One region of the Micromonospora sp. CA-111912 genome, then DNA from elsewhere that is predicted to be linked to it. Evidence: riboswitches for the same ligand, from Rfam matches in the RefSeq annotation. Region 1 holds a riboswitch; the other holds the start of a gene.

Region 1 (8,904 bases):
CTGACCAGCGCTGTCCGGCCGCCGACTCGGCCAAGTTCACCCACTTGCCGACGGCGGTCACCGGACCACCGCACGCCGGGCACCCTTGCCCGGGTACTGACGACCGGGACGGTCAGGTGAGCCGAGACGGTCAGGTGAGCCGGGACATCCGGGACCGCGTACGTGGAGTCTCCCGGCCCCGCTGCGTCAGCCGGCGGGCCGGCCAGGGGCCCGGCCTGCGGGCGGGCGAATTGGCGGACCCGGGTCGGCGGGGCGGGGCAGAATCGGCGACGCGGGACTGGCGCGGGCAGGATCGGTGGTGCCGCACTCGAAGGGCGAGACCGGGCCGAACCGGCTCCACGCGCCCCCGTCACGGACAGGCAGAAGCTCGAGGCAGCCGTCGGGCTGCGGGCCCGGCATGGGACGCCGGGCGGCATGGGACGCCGGGCGGCATGAGGCACCGGCGGCGGGGCCGCAGGCGGCCGGGACCCGAGGTACAGGCGTGCCGCCAGCAGCAACGTGGGCGTCGCCAGGGCTCGACTGGGCTTCCGGCCGGGGTGGGGGCACCCAGCGGCGCGGCGCAGCACGCCGGCGCACCGAAGAGTCAGCCCCGCGTCGAGACCCGGCCCCGCGTCGCCGTCCCGCCCCTGGGGCCACCGCATCCGGCTAAACGCACCCGGCCACGGCATCCGGCTGACCCATCCGGCGGGGTGCCCGTCGTCGCGGTCGCGGGCGGGTCGGCCCGGGCCCGCCAGCCGCGGGCCCCGGACCTGGTCGGGGGTCAGGCGACGACGCGGACCCGCTCGGCCTGTGGCCCCTTCTGCCCCTGGGCGATCTCGAACTCCACCCGCTGTCCGTCGTCCAGCGCCTTGTAGCCGTCCATCTCGATCGCGGAGAAGTGGACGAAGACGTCCTGCCCCCCGTCGACGGCGATGAAGCCGTAGCCCTTTTCGGAGTTGAACCACTTCACGGTGCCCTGTGCCACGGTGCACTTCCTCACGTCGCGCGGCCTGCCGAACCGGCGGGACGCCGGCGCGAACCGGCGGCCCCGGACCACCGGCTCCGGGGTCGGACGACGACCCCGAATTCAGTGACCAAAATCGCACGGTACACGAGCCGTCACGCAGGCGCACGACCGCAAATCAGGCTATACCGGACCGACCTCGACCCGGAGACGCATAGGCGGGCGTCACTGCGGTAAGCATGCGGGATGACAGCAGGTCCCCGCCCGTCGGCCGCCGGGCGTCCCGCGCCGGACAGGAGGGTCGCCCCGGCCACGCGGGCGGCCGTCGTCCACCGGGTGACCCCGTGGGACGCGGCCCGGATGCGCGCGCTGCGGCTGGAGATGCTCGCCGACGCCCCGCTGGCCTTCCTGGAGACCCTGGCGGACGCCGCCGCCCGCCCGCACGCCGACTACGCGGCCCGGATCGCCTCGGTCGCCGTCGGCCGGCACACCGCGCAGTTCGTCGCCGACCCGGGCACCGACCGCCCCGGCGGCCCCGCCGGCCGGCTCCTGGGGCACGCCGGCGGCACCGTCGCCCCGGACGAGCCGGGCCTGACCATCGTGTACGCCGTCTACGTCACCCCGCAGCGGCGGGGCACCGGCCTGCTCGCGGAGCTGATCGACGCGGTGGCCGGCTGGTCCCGCGAGTGCGGCCGGCCGGAGCTGATGCTGGAGGTGGTGGTCGGCAACGACCGCGCCTACCGGGCGTATCAGAGGCTGGGCTTCGTCGACACGGGCGTCCGGGTCCCCCACCCGGTGATTCCGGCCCTGCGCGAGCTCCAGATGCGCCGCCCCGCCTGAGCGCCCCGGCGCTTGAGTTTGGCGTGCCCAGGGGCCCGCCCGACGCCCGCGCGCCGAGAGGGCCCCTGGGCGCCTCGTCAGGCGGGGCGGCGGCTCTGCACGACGCGGAACCGGTTCGCCACGTACGCGCCGTCGGTCAGGGCCGCGTTGGCGGCCGGGTTGGCGCCGCTGCCGTGGAAGTCGGAGAACGCCGCCGACTGGTTCACGAACACGCCCCCGGTCAGGTTGCACGACAGGTGCACCCCGGTGTCGACCGCAGCCGCCTCGGCGGCGTCCAGCACCGCCTCGTCGGTGGAGTAGACGGCCGCGGTCAGCGCACCCTTCTCCCCCACCGTGGAGCGCAGGATCTCCAGGCCGTGCGCGGTGGAGTCGGTCGCGATGACGAACGAGATCGGCCCGAACCACTCCCGCGAGTACGTCCCGGTGTCGCCGGCCGCCAGCTTCACGATCGTCGGGGTGCGGACCACCGCGCCGGGGAATGACGGGTGCTCGACGGCCCGCGACTCCAGCACGGCCTCGCCGACCTTGGTGACCTCGTCGAGGCGCTCCAGCACCCCGTCGTTGACGATCGCCCCGGTCAGCTCGACGCCCCGGGCCGGGTCGGCGGTGATCTTGCCGACTGCCGCAGCGATCCCGGCGGCCACCTCGTCGAAGCTCCTGTGCCCCTGGTCGGTGGCGATGCCACCCGACGGGATCAGGATGTTCTGCGAGGTGGTGCACATCTGGCCGCTGTAGAGGGTCAGCGTGAAGCCCAGGTTGCGGCACATCCCGGCGAAGTCGTCGGTGGAGTCGATCACCACCGTGTTCAGGCCGGCCTTCTCGGTGTAGACCGCCGCCTGCCGGGCGTTGGCCTCCAGCCAGTCGCCGTACTCGGTGGAGCCGGTGAAGTCGACGATCTTCACGGCCGGGTGCAGGGCGAGCGTCGAGGCGAGCTTCTCGCCGGGGGCCTCGGGGGCGAGCAGCACCAGGTTCGGGTCGAAGCCGGCCTCGGCGAGCACCTCCCGGGCGTAGCGCACGGTGATGGCCAACGGCAGCACCGCGCGCGGGTGCGGCTTGACCACCACCGGGTTGCCGGTGACCAGCGAGGCGAACAGCCCCGGGTACGAGTTCCAGGTCGGGAAGGTGTTGCAGCCGATGACCAGGGCCACCCCGCGCGGCACCACGTGGAACGTCTTGGTCATCCGCAGCGGGTCGCCCTTGCCTGCGGGCTTCTCCCAGCCGGCCGTCCCCGGGAGCCGCGTCATCTCCGCGTACGCGTAGGCGATCGCCTCCAGCGCCCGGTCCAGCGCGTGCGTCCCGCCGGCCTGGAAGGCCATCACGAACGCCTGTCCGCTGGTGAACTGCACCGCGTTGGCCAGCTCGAAGACGTGCTTGTGCAACCGGTCGAGGATCTCCAGGCAGACCCCCGCCCGGGCCTGCGGGCCGGCGTCGCGCCAGGCCGGCAGCGCGGCGGAGGCGGCGGCGACCAGTTCGTCGGCGCCGGCGTGCGGGTAACGGACGTTCAGCTCCAGCCCGAACGGGCTCGCCTCGGTGGCCACCCGGTCGCCGACGCCCGGCTGGTCGAGCGGGAAGTCGCCGTTCAGGTACGCCTCGAAGGCTGCCTTGCCGTCGGCGGCGGCGGTCTCGCCGTACACCCGGGGGCTGGGTGATTCCGGGTAGGCGGACCAGTACCCACGCTCCGCGATCGCGGTCAGCGCACGGTTGAGGGTGTCGGCGTGCCTGTCGTGCAGGGGATGCGGGGTCTCCGTCATGCCCGCCATCATGCCCCAGCGGCGAACCGGACAGTAGGGGCCGGCGACCGCCGCCGGCGTGCCGGGACGCCGACCGGGCCGGCGCGGCGCTGAACAGCCGGGCGGTCGCACGGTGGCCCGGTCAGATGGTGAGCTGCCAGTCGGTCCAGGCGTCGACGGGACGGAAGCCGAGCCGCTCGTTGATGGCGATCATGTGCCCGTTGGCTGCCGCGTTGAACGTGTCCACGAAGCGCAGCTCCGGCTCGTGGGCCAGGCCGTACCGCAGGTTCTCCACCTTCGTCAGCAGCCCGAGCCGGTGCCCCCGGTGCGCCGGGTCGACGATGGTGATCTGCTGGAACGCGTGCCACGACGCGCTGGGGCCGACGTCGAGCAGCGTCCAGGCGACCAGCCGGCCGGACGCCACGTGCACCGCCCCGTGGTGGTAGCGGCGGCGGCCCCGGGCGTCGAGCGCCCGCTCGGTGCCACGTATCCGCTCGACGTCGACCCGCTCCGGCTCCCACTCCAGGTCCCCCAGCGGGGCGTCGGTCATCAGCCGGCCGTCGAGGTGGGCCACGTCGGCGACGTACTCCTCGGGGGCGGCCCCTTGCCAGCGGACGGTGCGGTAGCCGGCGGCGCGGGGCCGCGCGTCGGCGAGCAGGGCGTCGAGCACGGCCTGGTCGAGCCGGGCCGCGTCGAGCCGGCGGCGGACCTCGGCGAGCACCGGTCGCCCGCCCACCACGGCGGCGAACGCTCCGCCGGCCCCGGCACGTTCCGGCCCGTCGGGCAGGGCCGCGACGGCCATCCCGACCACCCGTTTGCGCCCCCGCTCGCGCAGCACCCGCAGGCCGTGCTCGTGCAGCGCCCGGCCGACCCCGTGCCGGCGGTGCGACGGGTCCACGAACAGGTCCACGTTGGCGTTGTCGGTGTTGTCGAGCTGCGGCAGGTCCAGGGCGAGGTAGCCGGCCGGCACGCCGTCGCGGCGGGCGAGCGCCCAGACCGGCGCCCCGCCCGGCATCGGGTGGCGGAGCCCGGCCTCCAACCGCCGCCGGCACAGCGGCGGGAAGTCGGGGACGTCCGCCGCGTCGGCCGCCGCCCTGATCCGGTACGCCGCGTCGACCGCACTCTGGTCGGCCGGGTCGATCGGCGTGATCGTGATGCCCATGGGCTGAGGGTGACCCGGGAAAGACGATCGGGCCAGCGAATTAATCGCTGGCCCGATCGGACGTGGTCGGGAGGGACGATCGCACAACGCCTTCGGCGTTGGGTCGCAAGAACTAAAAAGTCTTCGGCGAAACGCCCTCCCGCACCGAGCATCCTGCGCCGTCCGGTTCCTGCCGTCAAGTCCTCGGCGGCGGGTTTCTCTCACCCAGGGCTAAAAGTCGGTTACTCGGGGGATCCGCCCCATCCTCCGTCCGGGCGATCCACCCGTCCACCGGACGGTCGGGTCCGGGGCGGCGGGCAAGGGCCGGGGGAGTGCGGCATGCGGCGCGCTTCCGGGCCGGGAAGGGGGAAGGGCCGCAGGCCGCACCAGGGTCGATCCGAAACAGGTCAGCCGAGCAGGCCGGCGTCCCGGGCGGCGCGCAGCGAGGGCCTGATCCGGTGGGTCGGGCCGACCTGGCCGGCGACGGCGTCGATGGTCTTCAGCCCCTCGCCGGTGTTGAACACCACAGTCTCCGCCGTCGGGTCCAGCCGGCCGGACTCGACCAGCTTGCGCAGCACGGCGACGGTCACCCCGCCGGCCGTCTCGGCGAACACCCCGGTCGTCCGGGCCAGCAGCCGGATGCCGTCGCGGATCTCGTCGTCGTCGGCGTACTCCATCCAGCCGTCGGTGCGCCGGACCGCCTCCAGGGCGTACAGGCCGGCGGCGGGATCGCCGATGTTGAGCGACTTGGCGATGCCGGTCGGCCGGACCGGGGTGATGATGTCGGTGTCGGCGTGCAGGGCGGCGGCGATCGGGTTGCAGCCGGCGGACTGGGCGCCGAAGACCTTCCAGCCGCCGGCCGGGGCCTCGACGAGGCCGATCTCGACCAGCTCGCTGAACGCCTTGTCGATCTTGGTTAGCAGCTCACCGCTGGCCATCGGGATGACCACCTGGGCCGGGATGCGCCAGCCGAGCTGCTCGGCCACCTCGTACCCGAGGGTCTTGGATCCCTCGGCGTAGTACGGGCGGACGTTGACGTTGACGAACGCCGTGTCCTCGAACTCGTCGGTCTCCACCAGCTCACCGCAGAGCCGGTTCACGTCGTCGTACGAGCCGTCGATGGCGACCAGCTCGCCCCCGTAGACGGCGGTGGTGACCACCTTGCCCGCCTCCAGGTCGCTCGGGATGAACACGACCGAGGGGACCCCGGCGCGGGCCGCGTGGGCGGCGACCGAGTTGGCCAGGTTGCCGGTCGAGGCGCAGGCGAACCGGGTGAATCCGAGCGCCCGGGCGGCGGTGAGAGCCACCGAGACCACCCGGTCCTTGAACGAGTGGGTGGGGTTCGCGCTGTCGTCCTTGACCCAGAGCGGGGCGGTGATGCCCAGCTCGGCGGCGAGGTTGGGCGCGGCGACCAGCGGGGTCAGCCCCGGGTCGACGGTCACCCGGGTGGCGGGGTCCTGGCCGGCCGGGAGGAGGGCGGCGTACCGCCAGATGTTCTGCGGTCCGGCCTCGATCTGCTCGCGGGTCACCCGGGCCAGGGCGGCGGCGTCGTAGTCGACCTCAAGGGGGCCGAAGCACTCGTAACAGGCGTGCTGCGCGGCGAGCGGATAACGCGCGGTGCAGGCCCGGCAGACCAGGGCGCGGGCGGGGCTGGCGGTGGTGTCGATGCCGGACGCGGCGAGGGTCGACGTCATGTCGAGGAGGTCCTCTCATCTTTCCCCGCATCGCACCCTGCGGCGGGGACGGAATTGGCACCTGTCCGCACCGCTCGTCATCGAGCGCGCGGGTGGTTGCCGGGGCTTCGTCGGGCCGTATCCCTCTGCCCCTCTGGATGAGGTATTCAGTTGTGCGCCCGAGTCTACGGCGGATCGCCGGCTCCGCCACCCGAGGTTCCAGCGTTGGGCCACTCCAAGGGCATTGAATTAATCACACCGTCACCGTGGGAGTCGACGCCACCACCACCCGCAACGTTGGACTTGATCAATTCCAAGGGGGGCCTGCATGGGGTCTGGCCTGGGGTTTCTACGCTCACCGCGTGACGTACCCCCCGACGCCCGGCATGCCCGGGCCACCCCCGAAGTCCCGCGGGCTCAGCCGGACGACCCGCACCGTGATCATCGTGGTCGCCGTGGTGGCACTGCTCTGCTGCGCCGGAGCGGTCGGCGGCGGCTTCTGGCTGTTCCGCACCGTGCAGGGCACCATCACCCCGGCCCGGGACGCCGCGACCGCGTACCTGGACGACACGAAGGCGGGCAACTACCCGGCCGCGTACGCCCGGCTCTGCGAGCGACTGCGCAGCCGGCAGACCGAGGCGCAGTTCACCCGGGCCCGGCAGGCCGAGCCACCCCTGGACGAGTACCGCGTCACCGACACCCAGGTGCACACCAGCAACGGCGACACCAGCGCCGAGGTGACCGTCAGGATCGCTGACCGGAACAGGGTCATCAGCCTGGTCAAGGAGGGTGACCAGTGGCGGGTGTGCGGGGGCTGATCGGGTGACCCCGGCCGGCCGGGCCTCCGCGCCGACGGGGCCCGGCCGGGGCCACGATCATCCGGGTGGCGTGGGGCCGCTACGGTGCGGGAAGCCCACCCCCCGAGAGAGGAACTGGCCGATGCGCCGGACCCTGCCCAGCCTCGCGATCCTCGCCCTGGCCTGCCTGTTGACCGCGAGTTGCGACCCTGGGGGGTCGACCTCCTCGGCGGGTACGACCACCGCTCCCGCCGCCGCCGATCCGGCCACCCCGGCGGAGGACGGCCCGGAGCCGGCCCCGGCGACGACGGGCCCCGCCGCCCCGCCGGAGCCGACCGTCGCCGGCACCACCGCCGCGCCGCCGAAGCCCGCGCCGAAGAAGGTGCCCGCTCTGACCTGCAAGCAGCTCGCCGGCGCCCACGTCGGCAGCACCAAGGTCCCCTACCAGGGGTACGCCGACTACCTCCCACTGGCCGAGGGCGTCTGGTCCGGCGAGGACGGCGACACGGTCACCCTGCAGAAGCCCTGCGGGATCGGTGACCTCGACGGCGACGGCGCGGCGGACGCGGTCGGCGCGGTCGCCCTCAAGAGCGGGGGCAGCGGCACCTTCTACACCCTCGTGGTGTGGCGCAACGCCGACGGTGAGCCGGTCTACCGCAGCCTGGCCGAGTTGGACGACCGGACCCCGGTCGTCTCGATCACCGTGTCGGGCGGCCGGGCGAAGGTTGTCTGGCTGACCCGCTCCGCCGAGCGCAGCATGGCGGAGCTGGACATCCGGCGCACCTCGTACTACCAGCTCTCCGGCAGCACGTTCACCGAGGTCAGTCACACCGACGCGCCGTACAAGCCGTAGCGGCGGGGGTACGACTCAAGCCGGCACGGACCGCTTGCCCGGCACCGGGGCCGCGGCGGCGGGCTCCCGACGGCGGCGGAGCAGGCTGTCCAACGCCCAGGTGCCGGGGCCGAGCACCGCGACGAGCGCGAACGACCAGCAGAACAGCGCCGCCAGCTCGCCGCCGTTGCGCAGCGGGAACAGCCCGTCGGGCTGGTGCACCACGAAGTAGGCGTACGCCATCGAGCCCGAGGCGACCAGCGCGGCGGGCCGGGTGAACAGCCCGGCCAGCACCAGCACGCCGCAGGCTGTCTGGATCAGCGCCGCCCACCAGCCCGGCCACTCGCCGAACGGGACGGCCTGGCCGGTGCCCCGGGCACCGCCGAGCACGCCGAACAGCGACGACAGCCCGTGGCACAGGAAGAGCAGGCCGACCACCATGCGGAACAGGGACAGGACGAGTCCGCCGAGTCGGTCGAACTTCATGCGACACCTCCAATGACGCTGATCGATGCACCAAGCATGCGGGGAAGGGTGGGGGGTGTCCACGAAATCCCTCCCTGTAGGAACGCTTTCACAGCGTCGACACGTCGGCCGCTCCGGCGCCGGCCGGGGGCGCGGCGATCGAAATAAGGGGATGCACGGATTCCTACCGGGCGTCAGGATCCGGTCATGACCACGTTGCTCACCGGCCAGGACGACCCCGAGTTGGAACGTCGCCTCTCAGACGAACTGGACGCCATCAACCGATCCTCCATCGCCTCGGACGACGAGACGCCGTTGTCCATCCGGGCCACCGACGACGCCGGCACCCTCCTCGGCGGGATCACCGGGTGGACCTGGGGCGGCTGCGGCGGCATCGCCTCCCTGTGGGTGGAGCCGGACCAGCGAGGCCGTGGCCTGGGTCGTCGCCTGTTGGCCGCCGCCGAGGACGAGATCCTGCGGCGC
Region 2 (8,904 bases), 3.0 Mb from region 1:
CAGGGCCGAGGTCGCCTCGTCGAAGAGCATCACCTGCGGCTGCAACGCCAGCGCCCGGGCGATCGCCACCCGCTGTTGCTGCCCCCCGGACAGCTGCGCCGGCCGGGCGTCGGCCCGGCCAGCCAGCCCGACCCGCTCCAGCTGGGCGCGGGCCGCCTGCGTGGCCTCGTCCTCGCCGAGCCGCTTGAGCCGGCGCAGCGCCAGGGTGATGTTGCGCAGCACCGTCATGTGCGGGAAGAGGTTGAACTGCTGGAACACCATCCCGACCCGCTGGCGCAGCGCGTCCGGGTCGTCGCCCAGCACGCTGCGCCCGTCCAGCAGCACGTCCCCCTGGTCCGGCTCGATGAGCCGGTTGATCGTGCGCAGCAGGGTGGACTTTCCCGACCCGGACGGCCCGATGACGCAGGCCGTGCCACCCCGGCCGACGTCCAGGCTCGCGCCCCGCAGCACCCGGTTGGCGCCGAAGGCGAGGTGCACGTCCCGCACGTTCAGGCTCACCGGGGTCGTCGTGCCGGTCGAGGTGCTCATCGCTCGTCCTTTCCCGTGATCGTGCGGGCGGCGGCGTCGCCGGGCAGCGCGTTCCGCCCGGCGAGCGCCAGCGCGTCGTCGTCCTCGGCCGCCGTGGCCGGCCGGCCCTGCCGCAGCCGCCGGTCGATCCAGTTCACCGCGTGGGTCAGCGGCACGGTCAGCGTCAGGTAGAACAGGCCCGCCAGCAGCAGCGCCGACTCGTTGCCGGTGGTCGCCGCGTGGTCCTGCCCGATCCGGAACAGCTCCCGCTGGCTGGCCACCAGGCCGAGGAAGTAGACCAGGCTGGAGTCCTTGATCAGGGCGATGAGCTGGTTCACCCAGGCCGGCAGCACCCGGCGGACCCCCTGCGGGATGATCACCAGCCGCATCGCCTCGCCCCAGGAGAACCCCAGCGCCCGGGCCCCCTCCAGCTGGGCGGCCTCCACGCTCTGGATGCCGGCCCGGAAGATCTCCCCGATGTACGCCGCCGCGATCAGCGACAGCGCCAGGATGCCCAGCGGGTAAGGGTTCGGCCCCCACACCTGCATCCCCAGCGGCGCCAGGCCGACGCCGATGAGCAGGATCGTCGCCGCCGCCGGCAGGCCGCGGAAGACGTCCGTGTACACCCGCGCCGGCCAGCGCAACCATCGGGTACGCGAGATGCCCGCGACCGCCAGCAGCATGCCCAGCAGCGAGCCGAGCAGGGCGGCCGAGATCGCCAGGATCAGCGTGTTGGGCAGCCCGACGGTCAGCATCTCGGGCAGCGCCGCACGCATGGAGTCCCAGTCGAAGAAGGTCTCCCACAGGGTGCTCAGTGGATCCATCAGTCGTCTTCCCGTCCGCCCCGCTCGCTGGTCATCCGTACCGTCGGCTCGTCGTCGCCCGTGCCGTCACGCCCGCGTACTCAGGACGACGCCGACGCCGACGGCGCGGCCGACCCGGACGGGGCCGCCGACGCGCCCGGCACCGGCGCCGAGCCGCTGCCCGGCCTGAAGTCCGCCGGGACCGGCCGGCCCGGGTAGTACTGCTCCTGCAACCGGCTCCACGTGCCGTCGGCGATGACCTCGTCGAGGCCCTTGTCCAGCGCCGCGCGGAGCGCGTCGTTGCCCTTGGCCACGGCGTACGCGGTCGGGGTGGGGCTGAGCTGCTTCGCGGCCACCGTGATCTTCCCGCCGCTGTCGGTGGCGGACTTCTCGCCGATCTCGGCCGGGGCGATCCAGGCGTCGGCGGTGCCGGCCCTGAGCTGGTTGAGCGCTCCGTTGTAGTCCGGCACCCGCACCGGGTCCAGCTTCTGGCCGGTGGCGTAGTCGTCCTGCACGGTGCCCTGCACGACCACCACCCGCTTGCCGGCGAGCTGGTCGAAGCCGGTGATCGGGGATCCGGCCGGGACGTCCAGTCCGAAGTAGCCGAAGTCGTAGCCGTTGCCGAAGTCGACGGTCTTCTTCCGCGCCTCGGTGATGGTGATCGAGGAGCTGCCCACGTCGAACTTGCGGTTGTTGACCTGCGACAGCAGCGCGGAGAAGTCGGTGCCGACGAACTCCACCCGCAGGCCGATCTTCTCCGCGACCGCGGTGAGCAGGTCGTTGTCGAAGCCGGTGAACTTTCCGTCCTTCAGGTACACGTTCGGCGGCGCGTCGGTGAGGGTGCCGGCCCGCAGCACACCGGGCTGGACCAGGCCGTACGGGTTGTCGGCGGCGGCCGAGGTGTCGTCGCCGCAGGCGGTGAGGGTGGCGGCGCCGACGACGGCCGCGACGCCCAGCGCGGCGAACCTGGTCAGGGCGGGGAGGAATCGCACAGGTGTCTCCTGGGATGAGGGCGGCGCGCGGACGGCACGCCGCCGGACGCGGCACGCCGATGGGCGGCCGCGGAAGGGTGCTACTACGGAATGGGGGAGGCGCTCAGCGCGCCGCGTGACGGCGACAGCCGTCGCTGCACACCCGCATCAGGTCCACGTGCCGGCGCCTGATCAGCGCGGGCTGTCGGGTAGGTGACGCGGTCGACGCCGAGCGTGCGGCAGCCGGGGCGCAAGGACGAGCAGACATGGTTCTCCAAGGTCGGTGTTGACCTGGGGACCAGGCCACGCTTGCACCGGTGACACTCCGGTGCCTGGTCTTCACCCGGGGCACCCCACCGCGGAGGAGGGTTGCCGGCCAGCGAGCCGGGGCTTGACGCTGGCGCTCATGACCTGGTGGAGAGCCTAGCAACGGCACCGGGCCGGGCGTCCAGTCGTTATGACGACGCTCACCCCGGGTGGGGCTCCGGCCGACACAACGCCCTCGCCGGGCGACCGCCGCCGAGGTTCAGCCCCGGTACGGGGCCAGGCCGGCGTCGAGCAGCGTGAAGGCGTGGTCGGCGGCGGCGACCGCCTCCGGGTGTGCCCGCGCGGCGGTGCACCCCTCGGTGAGACGACGCCAGTTGTCCCGCGCCAGCACCCGCTGCGCCGCGACGATCTGTGCCGCCGCGAGCCGGCCGGTCAGCCCGTCGGGCCGAGCCCTGGGCTCCGGCCGCCCCCCTTCGTCGGGGCGCGTGTTGGCGGCGTCGTCGAGGGCGTCGGCCAGCGCCGCCTCCTCGGCGGCGGCGTGCCCGGCCACCCGGGCGGCGAGGCCCGGGGTCGAGAAGACCATCCCGTGGTACGCCAGCACCCGGGGGTCGTCGTTGAGCCCGGTGACCGGGTCGTGGCGGTCCAGCCCGTCGAGAAAGTGCCGGCGCAGCGCGGCGAGCGGCGCCTCGCCCGGGCGTCGGCCGCGCACCACCCGGGCCGACTCGCCCCGGTGGTCGGCGATCCGGTGCAGGACCAGATCCTCCTTCGTGGCGAAGTACTTGAACAGCGTCGGCTTGGAGACCTCCGCGGCCGCGGCCACCTCGGCGACCGACACCTGGTCGAAGCCTCGTTCGACGAACAGCGAGATCGCCGCTGCCGAGATCGCGTCGTGGGTGCGCTGCCGCTTGCGTTCGCGCAGCCCCTGCTCTCCGGTCACGCCACCCAGGCTACCAGCGGCCGATACCAGGTCAATTTCATGACTAAGGTTAGAATATTTACCTGGTAAATGTTTCTCATCGGAGGTTGCCATGGACGACCGGGTCGACCGGGAACTCGCGCGGGAGCAGGCGCACCTGGCCGCGACCCGCGCCGCGCTCGCCCGGATGCGCGACACCGCCCGCCACCGGGTGGCCACCGGCGCGGACGTGGCCGGCGACCGGTGGACCGCCGAGACCCTCGGCCGGATGCTGCGGACCCACGCCAAGGAACTCGCCGAGGAGCCGGACGCGCCGCCCTACTTCGGCCGCCTCCGGTTCGGCGCCGCCGCCGAGGCGGGCGAGCACGTCGGTCAGCGCTACCACCTCGGCCGCCGCCACATCACCGACGAGGCCGGCCACCCGCTCGTCATCGACTGGCGGGCGCCGGTGTCGCGTACCTTCTACCGGGCCACCGCCCGGGACCATCTCGGCGTCGCGGTCCGCCGCCGGTACGGGTGGAGCTCCACGCCGCCGACCCCGGCCCGGCTGACCGGGTTCGAGGACGAGCGCCTCGACCGGGGGGAGGAGCTCGGCGGCGGCAGCCGGCTCGTGGCTGCGGAGATCGAGCGTCCCCGGGTCGGCCCGATGCGCGACATCGTCGCCACCATCCAGCCCGAACAGGACGAGCTGGTTCGCGCCGACCTCGACACGTCCGTCTGCGTCCAGGGCGCGCCCGGCACCGGCAAGACCGCCGTGGGGCTGCACCGCGCCGCCTGGCTGCTCTACACCCACCGGCGGCAGCTCGGCCGCACCGGGGTGCTGGTGATCGGTCCGAACCCGGCCTTCCTGCGGTACGTCTCGGCCGTGCTGCCCACGCTCGGCGAGGTCGACGTCGACCAGCGGACCCTGGAGGACCTGCTGGCCCGGCACCCGATCGCCGCCGTCGACGACGATGCCGCGGCCGTCGTCAAGCACGACGCCCGGATGGCCGTCGTGCTCGACCGGGCGCTGTACGGCCGCGTCCGCGTACCCGCCGAGGCGCTCACCGTGCCCGACGGCTCCTACCGCTGGCGGCTGCCCGCCGGGGCCGTCGCCGCGCTGGTCGCCGGGATCCGGCGCGAGTCCCCGCCCTACGGAATCGGCCGCGAGCGGCTGCGATCCCGGGTCGTGGACCTGCTGCAACGTCAGGCCGAGCGGCGTGTGGAGCTGTCCGGCGCAGCCTGGGGGCGGCGGGTGGGCCGCTGCGCCCCGGTCCGTGACCTCCTCGACCGGGTCTGGCCCGCCGTGCGCCCCGGCGAACTGCTCGCGAAGCTGCTCGGTGACCCGGACGCGCTCGCCGGGTCAGCCGACGGGATTCTCACCGCCGACGAGCAGGAGGCCGTCCGTTGGGCCCGCCCGCGCGGCGCCCGGACCGCCCGCTGGTCCGCGGCCGACCTAGTCCTGCTCGACGAGGTCGCCGGGCTGATCGAGCATCCCCCCGGATACGGCCACGTCATCGTCGACGAGGCGCAGGATCTCTCGCCGATGCAGTGCCGCGCCCTCGCCCGCCGCAGCGTCCACGGCTCCCTCACCGTGCTCGGCGACCTGGCCCAGGGCACGACGCCGTGGGCGGCGCGGAGCTGGCCGGACCAGCTGACCCACCTGGGCCGGCCCACGGCCCGGGTCGTGCCGCTGACCGCGGGATTCCGGGTGCCCGGCGCGGTGCTGGCGCCGGCCAACCGGCTGCTCGGGACGCTCGGCGTGGACGTGCCGCCGACCCGGTCCGTCCGCGCCGACGGCCACCTGCGCGTACGGCACGCCGACGACCTGGACGCCGGCGTCCTCGACGCGGTCCGGGACGCGCTCGGGTACGCGGGCTCGGTCGCGGTCATCGGCGTCGACGCGGCCGTCACGCGGCTCGCCGGCCCGCTGCGCGCCGCCGGCGTCCCGGCCGCCGGGGTGGACGAGGCGGATCCGTCGGCCCGGGTCACCCTGCTGCCCGTGACCCTGGCCAAGGGCCTGGAGTACGACCACGTGGTGCTGGTCGAGCCGGCGGACATCGTGGCCGCCGAGGCGCGCGGCCCGCACCGGCTCTACGTGGCCCTGACCAGGGCGGTGTCCCGACTGGACATCGTCCACCACCGGCCCCTGCCGGCGGCGCTGCGCGGCTGACGGCCGGCGTGCCGGGCGGGTGTGGTGGGGCGGGACCACGCGGACCCGCCCCACCGCGGCGTGGGCCGGTCAGCCCGCCTGGAACGACTGGCGGACCACGCCGCCGACGAGCGCGCACCAGGTGCTCGTGCTGACCTTGCCGTTGGGGTGCAGGCCGTGCAGCCGCTGGAGGTCCTGGACGGCCTTCTTGGTGGCGTGGTCGAACTCGCCGGTCACCGTGACGTCTGCGTAGCCCTTGGAGTTCAGGATGAACTGCACGGCGCTGACCGGGGCGCCGGTGGCGTTCTTGTCCAGCTCGGGTGCGAGGGTCTCCCAGGTCGGCCCCGTGAGGGTGGCGTCGATGTCGACCGGGATGCCGTTGCGGGCCTGCCAGTCCTGCACGGCGGCGACGGTCGCGGCATCGAACGTGCTGTTCACCGGCACGACGTAGCCGCGATGGGTGAGCAGGTACTGCGCCACCCGCACGGTCGGGGAGTTGACGAACCGCCACAGGTCCGGCCAGCGGCGGGCCGGCACGTCGGCGATGTCGGTGCCCAGCTCGCGGAAGACCCGTCGGCGCAGTTCCGGGAACTGCCGGTAGAACGCGGCTCCCGGGCACGCGGTGGTGCGGAAGTCCCAGTGCCCGAAGATGTCGTGGGCGTGCAGGCCGTACCGGCGGCCGACCGTGGCGCAGAGCTGGACCAGCGAGTCCAGCAGCTCCTGCGGCGGCGTCTCGGTGACGTACGTGCCCTCGTTCTCGATGCCGATGGCCCGGCCGTTCTCCCCGGGACAGTGCGCCGAGATCACCTGCCGGTCGCCGGCGGCCAGCCGCTCGAGGCTGCCGCGCCGGCCCTCCAGCACGTGCCCGCCCCGGCTGACGGTGAAGTGCTGGCCGGTGTCGGACCAGCCGTTGCCGTCCATGTGCAGGTTCTGGCAGTCCCGGGCCAGCTTCACGGCCTGGTCCCGCGAGTAGTCGGTGACGTTCGGGAACGCCATGTGGTGCACGATGATCTTGTTGGTGGCGATGGCGCTGAGCGGCAGGGAACCGGCCGGCGGTCGGGCGCCCCACTCGTCGCAGCTGATGATCCAGTCGACGTCCGATCCGGACGCGGCCTGCGCGGCGGCGGGGAACGCGAGTTCCGTGCCGACGACGGCGACGGCCGCCGCGCCGAGCCCGGCCCGCAACAGGGTGCGGCGGTCCAGCTCGGGGTGGTCGAAGTGCATGGCATCTCCTCTGTGGCTGACGACGGCCGGGGGTGAAAAGGAGCTTCACGGGCAACGCGTGAGGTGGAGGATATTTCCAACCGACGCGCAACACCAGAGGTGACCGGCGGGGAGGCGCCGCCCTCCCCGTTCACCTAGCATCCTAGGATGCCTTAGGGGGAGTGCCACCGTCCACAGTCAAGCCGACGGGCAACGGGCGAGACGCCGACATCCGGTGCAGAGGATGCAACCGTTGCGCCGATGGCGGACTGGACAGCGCCCGCCACAATGAGCGGCGTCCCTGTGTGCCGGGCGTCAATCCGGAAGAGCCGTGGAGACCGTCCAATGAGTGGGAACAGCTGGCGGGTGTCCGGCTACACCGAGGTGCGCGAGCTGGGCTCGGGCGCGTCCGGGCGGGTGGTGCTCGCCACCCACGACGCGTCCGGCACCCCGGTCGCCGTGAAGTACCTCGTCGGCGTCCTCGGCACGGACCCGGCCTTCCGCGACCCCTTCCGAGCCGAGGCCCGGCTGCTGGCCGAGATCGACGATCAGCACGTCTCCCGGCTCTACGAGTACGTCGAGTCGCCCACGGGCGCGGCCATCGTGATGGAGCTGGTCAACGGGGTCTCGCTGCGGCAGATGCTGCGCGCCAACGGGCCCACCGGGCCGGAGGCCGCGCTCCTCGTCCTCAAGGGATCCCTCGCCGGGCTCGCAGCCGCGCACGCGCGGGGCGTGGTGCACCGTGACTACAAGCCCGAGAACGTGCTGGTCACCGCCGAGGGGGAGAGCAAGCTCGCGGACTTCGGCATCGCCATGCCGGTGGGACGGGAGTCGGCCACCACGGTGACCGGCACGCCCCGTTACATGGCTCCGGAGCAGTGGACGGGCGCGGCGGCCTCCCCGGCCTGCGACATCTACGCCGCCACGGCCACCTTCTTCGAGTGCCTGACCGGTCACCCCCCGTACGACGGCCGTAGCCTGCTGGCCCTGCACGAGCAGCACGCGTACGCGCCGGTCCCCACCGACCCGGCCCCGCCGCCGGTGCACGAGCTGCTGCGCTGGGGGATGGCCAAGCTGCCCGCCGAGCGTCCCCAACCGGCGCACGTCTTCCTCGGCATCCTGGAGCAGATCGCCACCGAGGGGTACGGGCCGGACTGGGAGGAGCGCGGGGTCCGCGAGCTGGCCCGGCGGGCCGCCCTGCTGGCCGCGTTCTTCCCGTTCTCCGACTCCTCGGGCGGCAGCACCAGCCTGGCCAGTACGGTCCTCGTGCCGGACGGCAGCACGGGCATGGGTCGGGAGATCCGCACCGGTCGACGGATGCGCACCGGGCGGGCTCGCCCGGCCCTGATCGGCGGCGCCCTGGTCGCGGCCGTGCTGGTCGGTGGCGTCGGCTACCGGTACGCCTCAAGCGATGAACCCGACGTGGTGCCCGTTGCGGGCGACGCCGCCCCGGTCGCCGCGCCGGCACCGGTCGACCCGGTGTCCGAATCCGCCACGCCGCCGCCGGTCACGCCGACCCCGCCGGTGGCCACGCCGTCGCCCTCGGCCGTCGCCCCGACCACCGGCAGGCCGACGACCGCCGCCCCGACGACCCGGCCCCCGGCGCCGACGGTCCGGCCCACCCGGACGGCGACGCCGACGCCTACCGTGTCGGCCGGCAGCACCCCGCCCGCGCGGGACGTCACCGCCCCCACGGTCGGGGCGCCGAGCACCCGGTGGACCACCCTGGATCCGAGGGGCTGCCCGTACGGGGCGACGTCGACCCCGGTCACGGTGAAGGTCACCGACGACCGGTCGGCCGACGACGGGCTGCGGGTGTCGTTCCGCTACACGTCGGGCGCGCAGTCGGGCACGGTGGTCATGTCGTCGGTCGGTAAGGACGTGTTCGAGGGCACCCTCGGCCCGTTCGACCGCCCCGCCGACGGCGTGCGTATCTCGGTGCAGGTCACCGCGGTGGACGCCGCTGGCAACTCGGCCGGGGCGGGTGGGCCGGCGTACGTGAGCCTGCAGTCGTACTGCACGCCGGGCTGACCGGGGCGGCCGACGACGATGCCGGGAGGCTGGCGATGAGCGATCCGAACGAGCCGACGACGGCGCTGCCCCTCG

Evidence for each region. Region 1 has a riboswitch for S-adenosylmethionine ahead of thrC (threonine synthase). Riboswitches for the same ligand answer to the same signal wherever they lie in the genome.
Region 2: it holds a riboswitch for S-adenosylmethionine, as region 1 does, so the genes downstream of both, ACQPZO_RS15160 (ABC transporter substrate-binding protein) here and thrC (threonine synthase) in region 1, are expected to answer to the same signal.

The regions. Positions count from the first base shown of each region.
Region 1 is NZ_CP192007.1:6,652,096-6,660,999, forward strand. Features, by position in the region: gene ACQPZO_RS28300 (cold-shock protein) at 761-964, opposite strand; gene ACQPZO_RS28305 (GNAT family N-acetyltransferase) at 1,190-1,783, shown strand; gene paaN (phenylacetic acid degradation protein PaaN) at 1,861-3,534, opposite strand; gene ACQPZO_RS28315 (N-acetyltransferase family protein) at 3,656-4,675, opposite strand; gene thrC (threonine synthase) at 5,062-6,348, opposite strand; SAM riboswitch class I at 6,361-6,492, opposite strand; gene ACQPZO_RS28325 (Rv0361 family membrane protein) at 6,690-7,145, shown strand; gene ACQPZO_RS28330 (hypothetical protein) at 7,267-7,977, shown strand; gene ACQPZO_RS28335 (DoxX family protein) at 7,993-8,442, opposite strand; gene ACQPZO_RS28340 (GNAT family N-acetyltransferase) at 8,629-8,904, shown strand, end outside.
Region 2 is NZ_CP192007.1:3,655,337-3,664,240, reverse strand. Features, by position in the region: gene ACQPZO_RS15170 (amino acid ABC transporter ATP-binding protein) at 1-528, opposite strand, end outside; gene ACQPZO_RS15165 (amino acid ABC transporter permease) at 525-1,331, opposite strand; gene ACQPZO_RS15160 (ABC transporter substrate-binding protein) at 1,412-2,302, opposite strand; SAM riboswitch class IV at 2,582-2,693, opposite strand; gene ACQPZO_RS15155 (TetR/AcrR family transcriptional regulator) at 2,808-3,485, opposite strand; gene ACQPZO_RS15150 (HelD family protein) at 3,577-5,616, shown strand; gene ACQPZO_RS15145 (peptidoglycan recognition protein family protein) at 5,686-6,819, opposite strand; gene ACQPZO_RS15140 (serine/threonine-protein kinase) at 7,144-8,829, shown strand; gene ACQPZO_RS15135 (hypothetical protein) at 8,865-8,904, shown strand, end outside.